3 regions of the Rhizobium sp. NLR10b genome follow, and region 2 is predicted to be linked to each of the others. Evidence: riboswitches for the same ligand, from Rfam matches in the RefSeq annotation. Region 2 holds a riboswitch; each other region holds the start of a gene.
What was found. Region 2 has a riboswitch for cobalamin ahead of cobU (bifunctional adenosylcobinamide kinase/adenosylcobinamide-phosphate guanylyltransferase). Riboswitches for the same ligand answer to the same signal wherever they lie in the genome.
Positions count from the first base shown of each region.

Region 1: it holds a riboswitch for cobalamin, as region 2 does, so the genes downstream of both, bluB (5,6-dimethylbenzimidazole synthase) here and cobU (bifunctional adenosylcobinamide kinase/adenosylcobinamide-phosphate guanylyltransferase) in region 2, are expected to answer to the same signal.
Region 3: it holds a riboswitch for cobalamin, as region 2 does, so the genes downstream of both, HJB91_RS10690 (CbtB domain-containing protein) here and cobU (bifunctional adenosylcobinamide kinase/adenosylcobinamide-phosphate guanylyltransferase) in region 2, are expected to answer to the same signal.

Region 1 is NZ_JABDWV010000012.1:148,859-154,524, forward strand. It holds gene HJB91_RS20500 (RNA polymerase sigma factor) at 1-172, opposite strand, end outside; gene HJB91_RS20505 (YciI family protein) at 169-531, opposite strand; gene HJB91_RS20510 (DUF2865 domain-containing protein) at 791-1,888, shown strand; gene bluB (5,6-dimethylbenzimidazole synthase) at 1,892-2,581, opposite strand; cobalamin riboswitch at 2,623-2,810, opposite strand; gene HJB91_RS20520 (HAMP domain-containing methyl-accepting chemotaxis protein) at 3,133-5,010, shown strand; gene HJB91_RS20525 (hypothetical protein) at 5,069-5,650, shown strand.
Region 2 is NZ_JABDWV010000002.1:419,561-425,226, reverse strand. It holds gene cobN (cobaltochelatase subunit CobN) at 1-2,871, opposite strand, end outside; gene cobW (cobalamin biosynthesis protein CobW) at 2,875-3,930, opposite strand; gene cobU (bifunctional adenosylcobinamide kinase/adenosylcobinamide-phosphate guanylyltransferase) at 3,937-4,458, opposite strand; cobalamin riboswitch at 4,790-5,187, opposite strand; gene HJB91_RS04555 (chloride channel protein) at 5,414-5,666, shown strand, end outside.
Region 3 is NZ_JABDWV010000005.1:355,437-361,102, reverse strand. It holds gene HJB91_RS10710 (sensor histidine kinase) at 1-1,555, opposite strand, end outside; gene HJB91_RS10705 (sulfite oxidase-like oxidoreductase) at 1,665-2,327, shown strand; gene HJB91_RS10700 (hypothetical protein) at 2,312-2,881, opposite strand; gene HJB91_RS10695 (CbtA family protein) at 2,935-3,669, opposite strand; gene HJB91_RS10690 (CbtB domain-containing protein) at 3,780-3,989, opposite strand; cobalamin riboswitch at 4,015-4,165, opposite strand; gene HJB91_RS10685 (histidine phosphatase family protein) at 4,222-4,776, shown strand; gene HJB91_RS10680 (bifunctional diguanylate cyclase/phosphodiesterase) at 5,254-5,666, shown strand, end outside.

The DNA.
Region 1 (5,666 bases), on a different contig from region 2:
CGCCATCGACAGGCCATTTTTCGAGAGCCGTGAGGAAAGCAGTCGCGAGCGCATCCTCGGCGGACGCGATATCACCCAAGCGCGCGCCAAGATAGGCGACGAGGCGACCATAGCTCTCGCGCGCCACTCGCTCTGCTACACCTCGGGCAACGGTGGAACCCGAAACCGTCATCCTGCATGTTCCGACGCATCCCTGATGCGACGAACCTCAACCGTTCCCCAGGACGCAGCAGGGCAGCGCGCCGCCCATTTGTTGGCTTCGTCCATATCGGCAACGTCTATGATAAAGTACCCACCGAACTGTTCGCGAACATCCGCATAAGGGCCGTCCAGAACACTGACGTCATTCCCTTGAACGCGAACGACACTCGCCTCAGAGGAACCGACCAGGGCATTGCTGGAGACGAATGCTGCCGCTTTCTCCAGCGCTTGCTGATAGGCATACATCTGGCCCATGAAGCGCGCCATGTCCTCGGGCGCTATGGACTTCCCGGCAGCTTCGTCCGCATGCAGCATCAGCATGTAGCGCATTTGCTTTATCCCCAGTGAAAACCAATCCCCAGCAGGAGCAAGCTGGGAGAATAACAATTCGGATGAAGAAGGGAACTGCTGTTAACGGCTGCAGTGTCCGTCGCCGGGGCAACGCTGTTGCCCGCATCTTCTGGATAAAATCGCGAAAATGCGCTAGGAATTGATCCAAGCTTATTAAGAGAAATACCTTAAGAGACAAGGTACGGCGAATGGACGCCACCTTTGACCGATCGACACTTTCTCACTTCCGGACGATGCCGTGAAACGCCGAAACCTGTCTCTTGCTCTTGTGCTTGCGCTGGCATCGCCGGCTGCCGCACACAGCAGCGCCGTCTGCAACGACCTGCGTGGTCGCCTGGCCGACCTACCACGATCGATCGGCAACAATAACGGGCAGGAAGCGCGCCAATATGCCAGCGCAATCGCCGAGCAGAACCTCGAGCTGCGCAAGGTCCGCAACGATCTGCGCAGCTATGGCTGCACCTCGGGTAGCATGGTGGTGATCGGCGGCGAGAATGCCGATTTTTGCGCCGAGCTTTCTGATGCCGAAGCCCGGATGGTCGACAATATCCGTTATCTCCAGGATCAGCGCGACGAGTTGCGCAGCCAGGCCGGCGATGACGACGCGCGCCGGGAATTGACGGCGGCCCTCGAACGCAATGGCTGCAGCAGCGACAATTTCTATGCCCCGACCGAGCGCAGCGCCAGCGATCCTGCCCCAAGCGTCGAGGAACAGGCGATGCGCACCGACACCTTCATCCCGCTTGGCGGCGGTGAAGAGGCCGATCCATTTTACGGCCTGCCGAGGGCCGAAATGTTTTCGCCGGTCAGCACCATTTGCGTTCGCAGCTGCGACGGCGGCTTCTTCCCGATCAGTTCGAACACCACCTCGGTCGATTTCGGCCGCGATGCGCAGACCTGCGCCAAGATGTGCCCCGGCATCGAGACCGAGCTCTTCTATCGCGACGTGACCAGCACCGAAGCCTCGAACATGATCTCGGTCGCAACAGGCGCGCCCTATAGCGCCATGAAGAACGCCTTTGCCTACAAGAACCGCGCTCCCGGCGAGAAAAATACCTGCGCCTGCAATCTGACCGCCTATTACGAGGAGATGCGCGGCAAGCAGACCCTGGGCGAACCGCCGCAGCAGGGCTCGATCACGACGGTCCGCACCAATCCGCCGGCGAAAGATACTGCGGCAGCAGCAGTCCCGCCGCAGCCATCCGTTCCCGAGCGTCCCTACGACCCCACGCAGAACAAGGTCCGTCAGGTCGGCCCGCAATTCCTTGCTGGCGACCAGGGCTCGATCGACCTTGCCAATCCGGCGACGCCGGGCCCGCAACCACAACAGCAGTAATTGCTAAGGGTCGTTGCGTCCCCATCCGTCGTGGAAAACCAGTTCCTCGAGCGGCAGCCGCTGCCGCCAGCCTTTGACCGAGAGTTCCGGTTCATCATAAAGCCGATCGACAAAGCCGGCGCAGAGCCAAGCGACCACCTCGATATGCTCGGGTATGCCGAGAATTGATTTCAGGTCGCCTTCACGAAAGATGCTGACCCAGCCGATGCCGACCCCTTCGGCGCGGGCCGCAAGCCAGAGGTTCTGGATGGCGCAAACGGTCGAATAGGAATCCATCCGCGGATTGTGCGTCCGTCCCAGCACCACGCTGCCGCCGCGAGTGGGATCGCAGGTCACGCATATGCCGAGCGGCGCCTCCACGATGCCTTCGAGCTTGAGGGACCGATAGGCCTGCCGCCGCTCGCCTTCGAACATCGACGCCGCCTCTTCGTTGGCCTTGGCAAAGGCGTCGCGCACGCGCGCACGGACAGCTGGACTATTCACCAGAATGAAATTCCATGGCTGCATGAAGCCGACCGACGGCGCATGATGGGCGGCTGTCAGGAGCCGCGCCACGACGTCGTCGGGCAACGGATCGGGCAGGAACTGGCTGCGCACGTCACGCCGCGTCATGATCGCGTGATACACGGCTTCGCGCTCAGCCAGCGAAAAACCGGACGCCGCCGAAAGGGCATCCGCATCAAAGGGTCGCATCGTCAAATCCCCAACAACGCAACCGCCCGCCGTCCGCGCGGGTTGGGTCTATCTCGCCAGGCCGGTCTTCTGACTTGGCTTCATCCATCTGCCGCAGCCTTCCCGGCAAAAGCCAGTGGCGCGATGAAGCGGCAGACGTCGGCCTTACAGCGTTGGGCACGTTCCGGCCTTGCACCGGATTCCCGATTCTCCCGCCTGGACGGCGGGCACCTGACGGCGCATCTATTTCAGGAAACCGACGCGGCGGCAAGTGCACGCAGACCGAACCTGAAACCACGGCTGCATATGGCTGATCGAGGGGCGGATCACCGGGCAGACAACCCCCTCCTCGGCGATCTTTTGGTCGCAGGAGGAAACAGCCTCTGTGTGCCCGCCCATCCTCCTCTACTTTATGATTTATTCACACATCAAATCCACACTGCCTTTGCGCGTTTTGGGTCGCAAACTCCGACATGGGCATGAGCGCTCGTGATGTGACCGTCAGCGTCGATGCCGCGCTGATGTGCCGGTCGCGAAGATGGTCGACCGAGCCGCAATTCCAGGCTCCACGGATGTTCCAATTCTTGAAAACGATGCCCCTGACAGCCAAGCTGGCGGCGATTATCGTTGCCGTCAATCTCTGCGGCATTTCCGCCTTGGCCACCTATACATGGATGTATGAAACCCGGGCGCTGGTTGACGGCGCCCACGCAAATTGGTCCAAGGATGCGGAGCAGTTTGCATCTCTGGCCGCCGGCGGCGTCAAATGGGGCAAGGCGAACGCCGTTCGCGAGGCTTATTCGCTGTATCGTGACGATCCCTCGCTCGATCTTGTGCAATTTGCCGCATTCAACGCAGAGCTCGCTGCCGTCGACAGCTGGACCCGCGACGGCGTTTCCGGTTTGCCAACGCCGGCCGACCTGGCGACCCGCCTCAGCGCAAAACCCGACAAAACGACGATCGATGACAGCGGAATGTCCGCCGGTTTGGTCACGATTATCGCGCCGCTGCCGCTGGACAAGTCGGGCAAGACAACCGGCTACATCGTCACGAACTGGTCTGTCGAAAAAATCACTTCCGAAGTCCGCCAGAAGGTCCTCGTTTCGCTGCTCACGCAGTCCGCCATCACCGTTCTCGCCGTCATCGCTTTCCTCCTCGCCATGCGCAGCCTCGTTGGCAGGCCGCTCAGGATCCTCAGCAAACGAATTGGCGCGCTGCAGAATGGCGACCTCGCCTCCTCCGTCGCCTACAAGGAGAATGGCGACGAAATCGGCTTCCTCGCCCGTGCGCTGGAGGTCTTCCGTCACGAGGCGATCGCAAAGGTCGAAAGAGAGCAAGTCACTGCCGAGCAGACCGCCTCGTTCGACGCCGAACGGGCCCGCAACGCATTGCTGACGGAAGAAGCCGGCAACAGGCAACGGCTGGTGATGACCACTCTTGCGAACGCATTGGAAAGACTGGCCGCCGGCGACTTCTCGATCCAGCTTGCCGATCTCGGCCCTGAATTCGATAAATTGCGGCAGGACTTCAACAACATGGTCCAGGCCGTCGCAGCCGCGCTGACAGAGATAAAGATCGCTTCCGTCGCGGTTGAGGGCGGATCGAGCGAGCTGGCTTCCTCCGCAGATCAGCTGGCCAAACGGACCGAACAGCAGGCGGCAGCACTGGAACAGACCGCTGCGGCACTAGATGAAGTGACGACGACAGTCAAAACATCGTCGCAGCGGGCTGAAAATGCTGGACAATTGGTCGAGGAAACCAAGCGAGGTGCTCACGTCTCGGCGACGGTGGTGCGCGACGCGATCGGCGCGATGGACCGGATCCAAACCTCCTCCAGTCAGATCGGCCGCATCATCGGCGTCATCGACGAAATCGCATTCCAGACGAATCTGCTGGCGCTGAATGCCGGCGTCGAGGCCGCACGTGCCGGCGAGGCCGGCAAGGGATTTGCGGTTGTCGCACAGGAGGTTCGTGAACTCGCCCAGCGCTCGGCAAATGCGGCAAAGGAAATCAAGAACCTGATCAACGTTTCCGGCCAAGAGGTTGCTGCCGGCGTCGGGCTGGTGAACGAGACCGGCGACGCTCTCCTGAAGATCGAGGAGCAGATCAACCGCATCAGCGACAGCATCGCTACCCTCGTTCAGTCCTATCGCGAGCAGGCGACCGGTCTGCAGGAAATCAACGGCGCGATCAACCAGATGGATCATGCGACGCAGCAGAACGCGGTGATGGTCGAAGAAACGAACGCGGCCTGCCAGGAACTGCTGTCGCAGGGACGCCGGCTGCAGGATTCGGCCGGCCGGTTCCTCGTCGGCGCATCCTTGGCGAGTCAGCCCAGGCCGGTCCAGCCGAGCGCCAGTCAATCTCGTCCGGAAACCAGAACCGTCGTGCCGCGGCTTGCAGGAAATGCAGCCGTTGCCGCTTCTCCCGGTGCCTGGGAGGAGTTCTGACGCCGCCCCCCCGACGAGACTTTATTTTTCAGCAACTGATCACAGGAAGGGAACAGTTATGAAGAGAGTTGTGACCGCATTGCTTTTCACCTCTGCCGCTATCGTCGCGCCCATGAGCGTATCGATGGCTGAGGATGCCAAGCTTGCCCCTATCGCCGACTACGTGAAGAGCGACGTGAAGCCCTGGCTGAACGATCCCGCCATCATCGAGGCCATCAAGGCGCAGGACACTGCGAACGCCAAGCTAAGCGAAGCCGACATCGACGCTCTCGACAAGAAATGGCGTGGCGAGGTCGACGGCTCCGACCATTCCATGATCGATGGCGTGCTTGGCAATCAGCTGTCGAAATTCCTTCAGGCGAAGAAAGAAGCGTCTGGCGGCAAGATTACCGAGATCTTTGTCATGGACGCAAAAGGGCTGAATGTCGGTCAAAGCGACGTCACCTCCGACTACTGGCAGGGCGACGAGGCGAAATTCCAGAAGTCCTTCGGCGCCGGCAAGGATGCCGTCTTCGTCGACGAGATCGAGAAGGACGAATCGACCCAGACACTGCAGTCGCAGGCAAGCATCACGATCTCGGACGAAGCGGGAACGCCGATCGGCGCGGTCACCGTCGGCGTGAACGTCGACGCCCTCTGATTGCGGCATGCGCATT
Region 2 (5,666 bases):
CGGGCCGCAGGCGAGAATGGAAGGCTTGAGCCGGGATTCGATCTCGTCGAGCACCGTTCTGGTTTGGGACCAGAGGGTTGGGCACCCCATGTCACCGGAAACGAGCTTGGCGGCGAGCAGTTCGATGCGCTCGACGGTGTCGCCGTTGCTGCGCCAGGGGGCGTCGAGGACATCTGCGAGAATAGCCGGACGCGGGCCCGTCCAAAGAGTCGCCATGTCGCAGTCGAGTGGGTCAAAAGGACGCTGAAGCGCGCGGCTCACCTTCTCCCCGGCGGGGAGAAGGGGGGCCGAAGGGTCAGATGAGGCGGCCGCAGACTCGGCCTCGCTTGCGCTCAGCCGCCCGCTCCTGCCGTCGCTCGCCCCCTCATCTGTCCTGGCGGACATCCTCTCCGCGCTGGGGAGAAGGGGGAAACTCAACCTAGCATCCGCAGCAATCGCTCGCTGCAAACTCGCATCACAGCCCTCTCCCAGCCCGCGCGGGACCCGCGCCAACGCCACGGTCAAGTCCGTCAGCAGCCGCCCCTCCGGCGACACGCCGAACACATGCAGCCCGTCACGGATCTGCATCTCCTTCAGATCGCAGAGATAGGCATCAAGCTTCTTCAGCGCCTCACTTTCGCTCTCGCCTTTCGCAATCCCCGCATCCCGATCCAGCCCGATATCGGCGACGAGATCGAGGATCTGGCGGCTGAGCAGCCGGATGCGGCGGGGATCGCCACCCGAAGCTTCGTAATATTCATCGACCAGCGCCTCCAGATCCTTGAGCGGTCCATAGCTTTCGGCCCGCGTCAACGGCGGCGTCAGGTGGTCGATGATGACGGCGGCGGTGCGGCGCTTCGCCTGCGTGCCCTCGCCGGGATCGTTGACGATAAAGGGATAAAGGTGCGGCAGCGGCCCGAGGATCGCTTCCGGGTAACATGTCTCAGACAGCGCCAGCGCCTTGCCCGGCAGCCATTCGAGATTGCCATGCTTTCCCATGTGGATGACGGCGTCGGCGCCAAATTCGCGCCGCAGGAAAGCATAGAAGGCAATATAGCCATGCGGCGGCACGAGATCCGGCGAATGATAGCTCTCCTTCGGATCGATATTGTAGCCGCGCGCCGGCTGGATGCCGACCAGGACGCCGCCGAAGCGGGCGAAAGGCAGGGCGAAGACGCCGTCGCGAAAATGGGGGTCGTTCTCTGGCTCGCCCCAGCGCGCCCTCACCTCATCCTGAATCTTTTTGGGAAGAGATTCCAGGAAGTTTTTGTAGCGACTGAGCGAAAGAGCCTCGCGGATGACCCGGCCGTCATGCCGGGAATTGGTCGGCCCCTCCATAAGATGCCAGATCAGCGCGTCGCCATCGGCCGGAACATCGGCGACCGGGTAACCCGTACCCGCCATCGCCCGAAGCACCTCGATGCTGCCGGCCGGCGTGTCGAGTCCGACGCCGTTGCCGAGTCGGCCGTCGCGGTTCGGATAATTCGCCATGATGAGGGCGATGCGCCTCCTATTGGCGGGCGTCCGGCGCAGCCGCACCCAACTGGCGGCGAGCTCCGCCGTATAGCGGAGCCGGCCGGCGTCGGGCAGGCTTGCCACGATGTTCGCCTCGACAGCCGCGTCGTAACGCGCCGCCGTCTTGAAGGACACCGCCCGCGCCAATACCCGCCCGTCGACTTCGGGCAGCGCCACATTCATGCCGAGGTCGCGCGCCGACAGACCCTGCGACGAGGTCACCCAGGCCTCCCGCGACGAAGCCGACAGGATTGCCTGCAGTACGACTGCGCCATCCGTCTCCAGCACAGTCGGTTGCCGGTCCGCGCCCGGCGCGGAGACCGCAAAGCCCGTTGTGTTGATGACGACATCCGGTTTCAACGCCGAAAACACGCTCTCGAGAATGCCTGTCGAAACGGGATCCTTTAGGCTGTAGGCAAAGACCGGCAGCGGCCGCAGGCCAAGTGCGGCCAGGGCCTCGACCAGCGCCTCGACCGGCCCGGTCTCGCCGCTCTGGACGAGGGCACGGTAGAAGCTGATGGCGACGATGGGGGACGTGGGTTCGAATTCCACCTCTTCTGTCGAGCTTGGTGTACCCCCCTCTGTCCTGCCGGACATCTCCCCCACAAGGGGGGAGATCGGGGATGCGAGGCTTCGCTCCATCTCTTCAGCCGAAAGTGCGGCATTCTCACGCATTTTTTTTGTTGGAAGTCCGAGCGACTTGCTGATCTCCCCCCTTGTGGGGGAGATGTCCGGCGAGACAAAGGGGGGGGCCCCACGCTTGACGGACGACGTTGGCGCGACATGCGAACCGACGACCCGCCGCCACTCTTCGACCCCGATCGCCCCTCGCCCCGGCCACCAGATCCCCGCCTTCATCAAAGGCACTGCCAGCGCCGGCTTCTCCGCGCCCGATAGCATCGCCGAGGCATAAGCAAGGAAGCTCCGCGTATTGGCGTCGCCGCCCTCGATCAGATAGACCCAGAGCGCGTTGAGATCGTCGAGGTCAACATTGGAGAAAGGAACCAGCCCCGCATCTGGCTTGGCATCGCCAGGCAATACTGCAATCAGTGCGCCGTTGCGGGCGGCAACGGCGTGCAGCGCCTCCAGCGCATAATGGAAATAGCTGGCGCCGCCGAGCGCACGCACGACGATCAGCTTGGCGTGCCGGGCCGTTCGCTCGACATAGGTATCGACTGACATCGGATGCTTGAGGCTCATCAGATTCGCGAGCCTCAGCGAATGCGGCATTCCCTCGCAGCCGCGATAGGCGGTAGCGACCGCGGCAAGTTCGGTGTCGGCAGCCGAAAGGAACAGCATATCGCCCGGCGACTGGCCGAGGTCGATTGCCTCTTCGCCGTCGCTGATCGTTCCCTGCTGGGCCAGAAGCAGATGCATCGATTATCCTTGAACGAGCGCTTCAATCGCCTTGCGCACCGCGCCCTGGTTCATTTCGTGCAAGCCGATGACGACGAGGCGCGTGCGGCGCGCCTCGCCCGCTGCCCAGGCGCGGTCGAAATACTGGTCGATGCGGCTGCCGACGGCCTGCAGTTGCAGGCGCATGGGCTTGCCCGAGACGTCGATGAAGCCCTTGAGGCGCAGCACATCATGCTCGGCGATGATGCCCTTCAGCTTCTCGACAAAGCCTGTCGGATCGGAAACAGCGCCGAGTTCGACAACGAAGCTGTCGAACTCGTCGTGGTCGTGTGGCGCCCCATCCTCGTGCTCCAGCTCGTGATGGGATTTGCGGTTGGCGATATCGTCTTCCGCGCCGATGCCGAGGCCGAGCAACACGCCTGCCGGCACCTCGCCATTCCTGGCCTCGATCATGACCGGCTTGCGGGCGATGCGGGAGGCGACTTCGTTCTTCACGCGGCCCAGGCCATCCCCATCGATCAGGTCGGTCTTGTTGAGGACGATGAGATCGGCGCATGTGAGCTGGTCTTCGAACAGCTCCTCGATCGGGCTCTCGTGATCGAGCGAGTCGTCCTCGACGCGCGCCGCCTCGACAGCAGCATGGTCATCGGCGAAACGGCCGGCGGCAACGGCCGCACTGTCGACAACCGTAATGACGCCGTCGACGGTCACCTGGGTGCGGATATCAGGCCAGTTGAAGGCGGAGACCAGCGGCTGCGGCAGGGCGAGGCCGGAGGTTTCGATGACGATATGGTCAGGCCGCTGTTCGCGCTCCAGGAGCTTCGTCATCGTTGGAATGAAATCGTCGGCGACGGTGCAGCAGATGCAGCCATTGGTGAGCTCGATAATGTCGTCCTCGCTGCAATTCTCCGCGCCGCAGCCCTTCAGCACCTCGCCATCGACACCGAGATCGCCGAATTCGTTGATGATAAGCGCAATCTTTTTGCCGCCGGCATTGGTGAGCAGGTTGCGGATCATCGTCGTCTTGCCGGCGCCAAGGAAGCCGGTGATGACGGTTGCGGGGATTTTCTGCTGGATCATGGAACTTCAACCCTTCATTTTCAGCGGCAGACCGGCCGCGATGAAATAGACTTCGTCGGCCTGCGCCGCGATTATTTGGTGCAGCCGTCCGGCATGATCGCGAAAATCGCGCGCCATCCGATTGTCAGGCACGATGCCGAGGCCAACCTCGTTGGAAACGAAGACCAGCCGCGCCTTGGCGCCAGGCAGGAAATCAGCGAGCGCGGCAAATTCCACAGCCATCTCGCGCTCCGCCATCATCAGGTTGGTCACCCAGAGAGTCAGGCAATCGACAAGCACAATGCGCCCCTCGCCGTCGATCGCGGCAAGCACGCCGAGAAGATCGAGCGGCTCCTCATGCGTCGTCCAGGAAGGGCCGCGATCGGCCTTGTGCTGGGCAATACGCGTCTGCATCTCCTCGTCCCAGGCACGGCCGGTGGCGAGGTAGTGGCGCTCGTCGCCGCTTGCCATAACGAGATTTTCGGCAAAACGGGATTTGCCGGAACGGGCGCCGCCGAGGATGAGGGTGTGGGAGGGGGCAGCCGTCATGCCCAGACAGTCCTATGACCGGATGCGGTACCCCGCCCCACCTCATTCCTGTGCTTGTCATAGGAATCCAGCCACGGCGCGTCGGCGCCGTGAATAATTCTATGCTGCCGTGAAGGGATTCTCCTGTGCCCAAGGACTTGGGCCCGCTGGATTCCTGTGACAAGCACAGGAATGAGGGAGGAAAGGAAACTCCTTCCCAGCGGCCCCGTGCCGGACGGCGGCGGCATCTGCAAGTCAACTTCCAAGCGCACCACCAGAGGCGGCGCTGAATTCAATCGTTCAGCCAAAACAACCTCCGTGCTGGCAGCGGGTCTCTTGCCCAGGGTTGGGCTTTTCGCCCGGCACGGAAGGCAGGTCTCCTGGCTCGCGGTTATCGGCGGCGATCGGGGCGAACCGGAAGTCCGGTCGCCCCTGATCGTGCCAGCGGATCTGCCTCGCCTTCCCGGCTGCCTCGGTGAAAAGGTGGACGATTCGTAGAGATAGAGGCGTCCGACCCCGGTTGATCACCATGCATTTCCAGTGGCTTTTCCGGCATGCCGCCCATCCCGCCCGCCTGCACGATTGCAGCCCGCCGGCCGAAAGGGTTCGATGCCGGATGGAAGACCCTGACCGCTCTACAGTCGCGCGGTCGGCTGTGATGAATGCGCCCGATGTGGGTCCGCCCCGTCACATTCCCTTTTCATCCGGAAGGCGAAATGCCGATCCGGAACCATCCGTTATCCCTGGGATGGTTAGGCAAGCCGGGGGGTGAAGTCAACCGACCTTCGAAACCGCTCCAGCTCCAGACTGCGCAAAAGATCGGCCAACACCACTGACCCTACCGGAAATATCGTCTATTATCAGCGGCTTACGTCATAAATATTTGACCCGACCGTCGGCTTTTCGCCGCAATTGCGTTGCAAGGCGACTGCACCTCCGCCCTTGACCCGGCCTCTCATCGCCTAGTTGTCTAGCCATGCTTATGAAATTGGATCGGCGCCGCCTGCGCACGCTGCGTGTTTTCTTCGATCCGGGCCGGCTGCGCGCCCTGACGCGCCGCAGCGAAGTTGGCTTGTCGCTGGCAGGCGCCATCGTCGGCATCGCCTCGGGTCTTGCCGTGACCGGCATGAGCTATGTCTCCAACGAGTTGCACCAGCTAGTTTTCGGCATCGCCGACAGCGAAAGGTTGAGCGCGTCGGTCATCGAGGACAAGATGCTGCTGCTTACCG
Region 3 (5,666 bases), on a different contig from region 2:
TCACATTCACCAGCACCTGCTGCAGCCGTACCGAACCGGCGCGCACCACCGGCGGCCGCGTTCCGAGATCGAGCCGGAGCTCGGCGTCCGCCGCCTTCAGCCGCCAGGCGATGATCTCCAGCGTGTCGCGCATCGCCTCGTCGAGGGGGACCGGCCCGAGCTTCTCATTCGGTTTGCGGGCGAAGTTGCGCAGGTGCCGGCTGATCGAGGCCATGCGGTCGATCAGCCCGCCGATCCGCCTTATATTGTCGCGCGCCTCCTCCGTTCGCCCTCGATCGATCAGAACGGCAGCGCTGTCCGTATAGGTCTTGGCGGCGGCGAGCGGCTGATTGAATTCATGCGAAAGGGCAGCCGACATCTGCCCGAGCCCGGCGAGTTTGCCCGCCTGGATGAGATCGGCCTGGGTCTGGCGAAGCTGCTGCTCGGTCAACCGCCGCTCGGCGATCTCCTCCTCGATGCGGCTGTTGACGCGGGCAAGATCCGCCGTGCGCTCCTCCACCCGCCGCTCCAGCTCGCCCCGCGCTTCGGCCTGCATCAACATGCGCTCGGCAAGCCGCGCCCGCCGCTGGCGAATGACCGCCACAGCAAGGCCTGCGATGCAAAGGATGAGAAAGACGGCGACAAGCGCGGTGCGCGCCTGGGCGCGGATGGAACTCGTCTCCATCAGCACGTTCACCGTCCAGTCCTCGGCCGGCATATAATGCGACAGCACCAGATACTCGCTTGCGCCCCGATCGCTCGCAAGCGTCATCAGATCATGCGGCTCGAAGCGATGACGCGTCACCGGCAGCGCCGTCAGCTTCGCATTGGCATAGCGCCGCGACGCCTCGGTGCGGGCGATACGGTCGGCCGTCAGCGGCAGGATCGCGCCATAGAGCCATTCCGGGCTGCCGGACATGAAGATGATGCCCTCGGGATCGGAGACGAAGATCTTGTATTCGCCGCCGCTCCAGGAGGATTCGATCATGTCGATATCGACCTTGAAGACGATGACACCGCGAATATCCGCGCCGACCCTGATCGGGGCAGAGAAATAGTAGCCGCGCTTTAGCGATGTGGTGCCGAGAGCATAAAACCGCGCCTGCCGGCCTTCGATCGCCTCCTGGAAATAAGGCCGGTAATTGAAATTCTGGCCGACGAAGCTCCCCGGTCCATCGTAATTGCTCGCCGCGATCGTCTCCCCGTCCGGCTTCACCACATAGATGTCGGAAGATTTTAAGAGCCCGTTGATCTCCTTGAGATAGAGATTGGCCGCATCACGCAGTGCCATGTCGTCGGGCGCGCTGACCAGTTCCTTGATATCGTCGTGATCGGCGATCAGCGCCGGCAGCGCCTCGTAGCGGTTGAGGTGGCCGCTGAGCGCCGAGACGGCAAGGCGTAGCGCCGTTCCCGCCTGAGCGGAAGCCTCCTCCATATAGGCGCGCGTCGCAATCGCGCTTCCATAGGTGAAGAAGGCGAAGATGACGAGCGGCACCAGCAGCAGCGCCGCGGTAGCACGATATCTCGAAGACAGATCCGGCTCCTCCCTTTCTGCCTTCACTCCCCAGCAAGGCATGCCCGACGGCTCAGTCTAATGAGGCAAGCGAAGATTTCCAAGAGCTCGCCGAAACTTGACACTCGGCAGGGACGGATGTCCTATTGCTGCACCGCAAGGAGACCCGTTCATGAGCGACGACCAGATGCCCGCCGACAGCAAGCTCACAAACTCCAAACGCCGCTGGGCATCCGAGGGCAAGTTCCTGACCGGCCGCATCAGCCGTCCCGAGGCCGAGCGCCTGCCGCCCGGCCAGCACCTCGTCAAGAACTGGCCGGTGCTCGATCTCGGCCAGCAACCGGTCATTTCAACCGGGAGCTGGCAGCTTGAAGTACGCGGCCTGGTCGAAACGACACTCACCCTCACCTGGACGGAATTCCAGGCGATCGAGCAGAGAACCAGGATCAGCGACATCCACTGCGTCACCACCTGGTCGCGCTACGATAACAAATGGAACGGCGTTTCGACGCGGGATCTGCTCGATCGCGCCATGCCGAGGCCGGAAGCAGCCTACGTGATGCTGACGAGCTACGACGGCTACACCACCAATCTGCCGCTCGCCGATTTCGCCGCCGAGGATGCGATCCTGGCGACCTCCTGGGAAGGCCTGCCGCTGACACCGGAGCACGGAGGCCCGTTGCGGCTCGTCGTGCCGCATCTCTATTTCTGGAAGAGCGCCAAATGGCTGCGCCGCATCGAGTTAATCGCCGCCGACGAGGCCGGCTTCTGGGAAAAGAACGGCTACCATATGTATGGCGATCCGTGGCGCGAGCAGCGCTATTCCGACGACTGAGCCTTCGGCCGCGAGACGCGACGAAGCGCGAGAACGGCCAGACCGAACAGAGCGGCCAACCCCGTCAGTGACGCCATGCTGGCAGGATGAAGCGGCACCTTGCTCCAGCTCGGCTTGATAATATCGGCGGTGTTGAAAGCCTCACCGCTGAACTGGCAGGTGATGAAGGCAAGTCCGCGGCCCGCCATGTCGGCGTCGATGGCCGAGATGATTTCGCCCGCCGCGGTTGCCTCTCGCGGCATCTCACGCATCGCCATCAGCACGGCTTTCGTCGCCGCGAGATAGGCATGGGCGCATTCGTTGAAAGGGCTTTCCTCGTCCGTCACGCTGCCCGGCATCCGGCCCCAGAGGCAATAGGAATACTGGATTTCCGAGTAGTTCAGGACACGCCGGAACGATTCGTTCGTATCGGCCGCCCGCGACGCCAGCATGCTGATGCTGCTGCGATACTCCGAAATGACCGCCATCTCGCCGTGGGAAATTGCCGGAATAACGAGCCCGGGATGAGAGCCGCCAGAGTTGCTCCCATGGGCGAGGGCATTTCCGATAAACATTGGCAACAGGCTCGCGATGAGACCGAGAAAAGCAAACCTGCCGATATGCCGCATCACCGGAACGCCGGCCGCAGACCGCTCTTGGCGGCAAGACGTCTTTCGGCCAGCGCTCCGAAAACCAGACCGAGCGTTGCCCAAAGGATCGCGTGCATTCCGAGCGTGGTCGTGCGGAACCGCCAGAGCACCATCGCCGAGAAATTCTCGGGCACCTCATTGATCGGCGGCAGCAGATAAAGCACGAAGCCGATGAAGACGAGATAGGCGACGCCGGCGATAATCGCGCCGTTCCAGAGACCGAAGCGCTCGCCAAGGCGGCGCGACAGCGCGATCGCGGCAATCAGCGACGCGAGCGAAACAACGATCATAAGGAAGAACAGTTCGGTCCTGGCGCCGATCGTATCGGGATTGCCGACAGCCGGCGGGTTGGCCGGATATTTGATGGCGGGAACGAGCACGACCGCCACGAAGGCGGCAATGGCGATGACGGCCGAGGTGCCGCGCGCCGATAGGCTGCTGAAGCGGCCGTGCACGAAGGCGAAGGCGAGCGAAAAAAGCCCGCCGACGGCGATGCTGTAGGCCATGACGCCTGTGAAAAGGCCGAGGCCGGCCTGCGTGGCCCGGCTGACGATTTCAGGTTCGGCAGCTTCGCCCGCCGCCTGGGCGCTCGCTTCCTCGAAGGCGATTGCCGCATCGACCAGCGGCTCGCCGAAGGTATGGGCGAACGCGAAAACGAGGATGCCAGCAATCAGGCCCGCGAGCATGCCGCGAAGCAGAAGCTTTCCAACCATGTCAGTATTCCCCCTTGTCGCGCAAAACTGTGCAGCGGTTTTGCGATAACGACATGCGTAAAACAAAGACCTAAAGCGCGAGAAGCGAATCCGAAAGATCGCGATGCGCTTTAGTGGCAGGGAAATCCGAGGAGATGGCGGCCGTCATGCACGAATTCGTGCACATACATGCCGTTGAACAGCGCCATCGCGCCCTCCTCGGTGCCGACGAAATAAAGAACGATGAGCATCAGCAGACCGCCGAAGATCGCCCAGGGAAGGATTTCCCCTACAGGGATCTGCGCCGGCGCCGCGACAGGCGCGAAAGTGGTGTCAGACATGTATTCCTCCGGAATGACGCGTTCAGTCGAAAGAGTGTTGTGCGGCAGGGTCTGACTTCCAGCGTGAAGAAGTTTCGACACGCTGGTCACAGTGGCGCGACCGCGCCGGATTTCCACCGGCTTCCAAACCCGCAACAGCACGGTTATATCTTCACGCCGAAGAGACTGTCAACGAAACTTCACGAAGCCGGCAAAGGCCGTCCCCATCCCGTCATCGGAGATCAGAACAATCGTGAATATGCGCCTCACCTGGATCTGCCACGGCGCGACGTCGGCGAACCGCAAGGCCCAGTTTCCGCTCGACGAACCGCTGGAAGAAAAGGCCGTGGAAGAAGCAGCCAGGATGGCCGCCCTCCCCCACGCCGATCGTATTGTCACAAGCCCCGCCATGCGCGCCCTCCAGACGGCTGAGGCGCTCCGTCTCGAAGCGCAGATTGATCCGTCGCTTCGAGATTGCGACCATGGCCGCTGGGCTGGCAGGCCGATCGAGGCGATCGAGGCGGAAGAGCCGGAAAACCTCACGGCCTGGATGACCGAGCCGGGGGTGGCCCCTCACGGCGGCGAGAGTGTTTTCGACCTGCGAAAGCGCGTCGCTGGCTGGATGGATGCCCAGTCCGCCCGAAGCGGTCACGTGATCGCCATCAGCCACGCGGCCGTCATCCGGGCTGCAGTCGCCCACGTGCTTCAGGCGCCACCCTCCTCCTTCTGGCTGAGCGACGTCGAGCCACTCGCCATCCTTCGGATGACCAGCAACGGAAGCCGCTGGTCGCTGCGCTTCCAGCATTAGAGATTCCTTATTTTATCCAGCCTTGCACAAGCAAATCGCGTCATTGCTGTTGAACCCGGTTTTGCGGGGACTACTTCCTTGTCCCAAGGAGATGGAAGAATGACATATGATTGGAGTGGAGAGCGTACACGGCGCCTGCGGTTGATGCGCGTCGCCACGTTCACGGTTTTGGCCGGTCTCATCCTCAGCGTTCCGCTGCTGATCGTCACCGCCTGAAGCACTGGAAAAGGCGAGCGATGCGTCAGCACGCTCGCCTTCGTTCTTCTGGGCATCTTTTCGGCCCAATCACCTGTAGCAACATTCTTCCTGAACGGGACCGGCGAAACAGCCGCAGTGCCGGTCCTGGCCGCATCGCAACGCTATCCGTCTGCCGGCGGCTCACCGCAAACCGCCCCCTCCGATAATTCGCCTTCTGGTTTCAACGAACATTTCAGACTTTCGTGATATCTCGGCGCGGGTGGAGTTGGAGAAGGCATAATGCCGGTGTTTTTCCAGAGCAGAGCCGGAAGGCAATGCATGTCGATCGTCGGTTTGGGGATTACCCTCTGGCTCCTAGCTACATTGCTGCGGTTCGACGACAGCCTGGTTTCCTTCATGACCGCTTTCCGTGAATACGGCGCCGACAAGCTCGTTCTGGGACTCGGCATCGCCGGCACCATGAGCTTCATCTACTCGGTGCTGCGTATTGCCGATCTGCGCAAGGAAATGGAACTGCGCGCCGCCGCCCAGGCAAAGGCCGACTGGACGGCAACGCACGACCATCTGACCAAGCTGCCGAACCGCTATGCCTTCGAGCGCAAAATCCTCTCACGGCCGGTCAGAAGCGACGAGGCCGAAATCGAGGAATGGAACCAAAACGTCACCATCTTCTCCGTCGACCTCGACGGCTT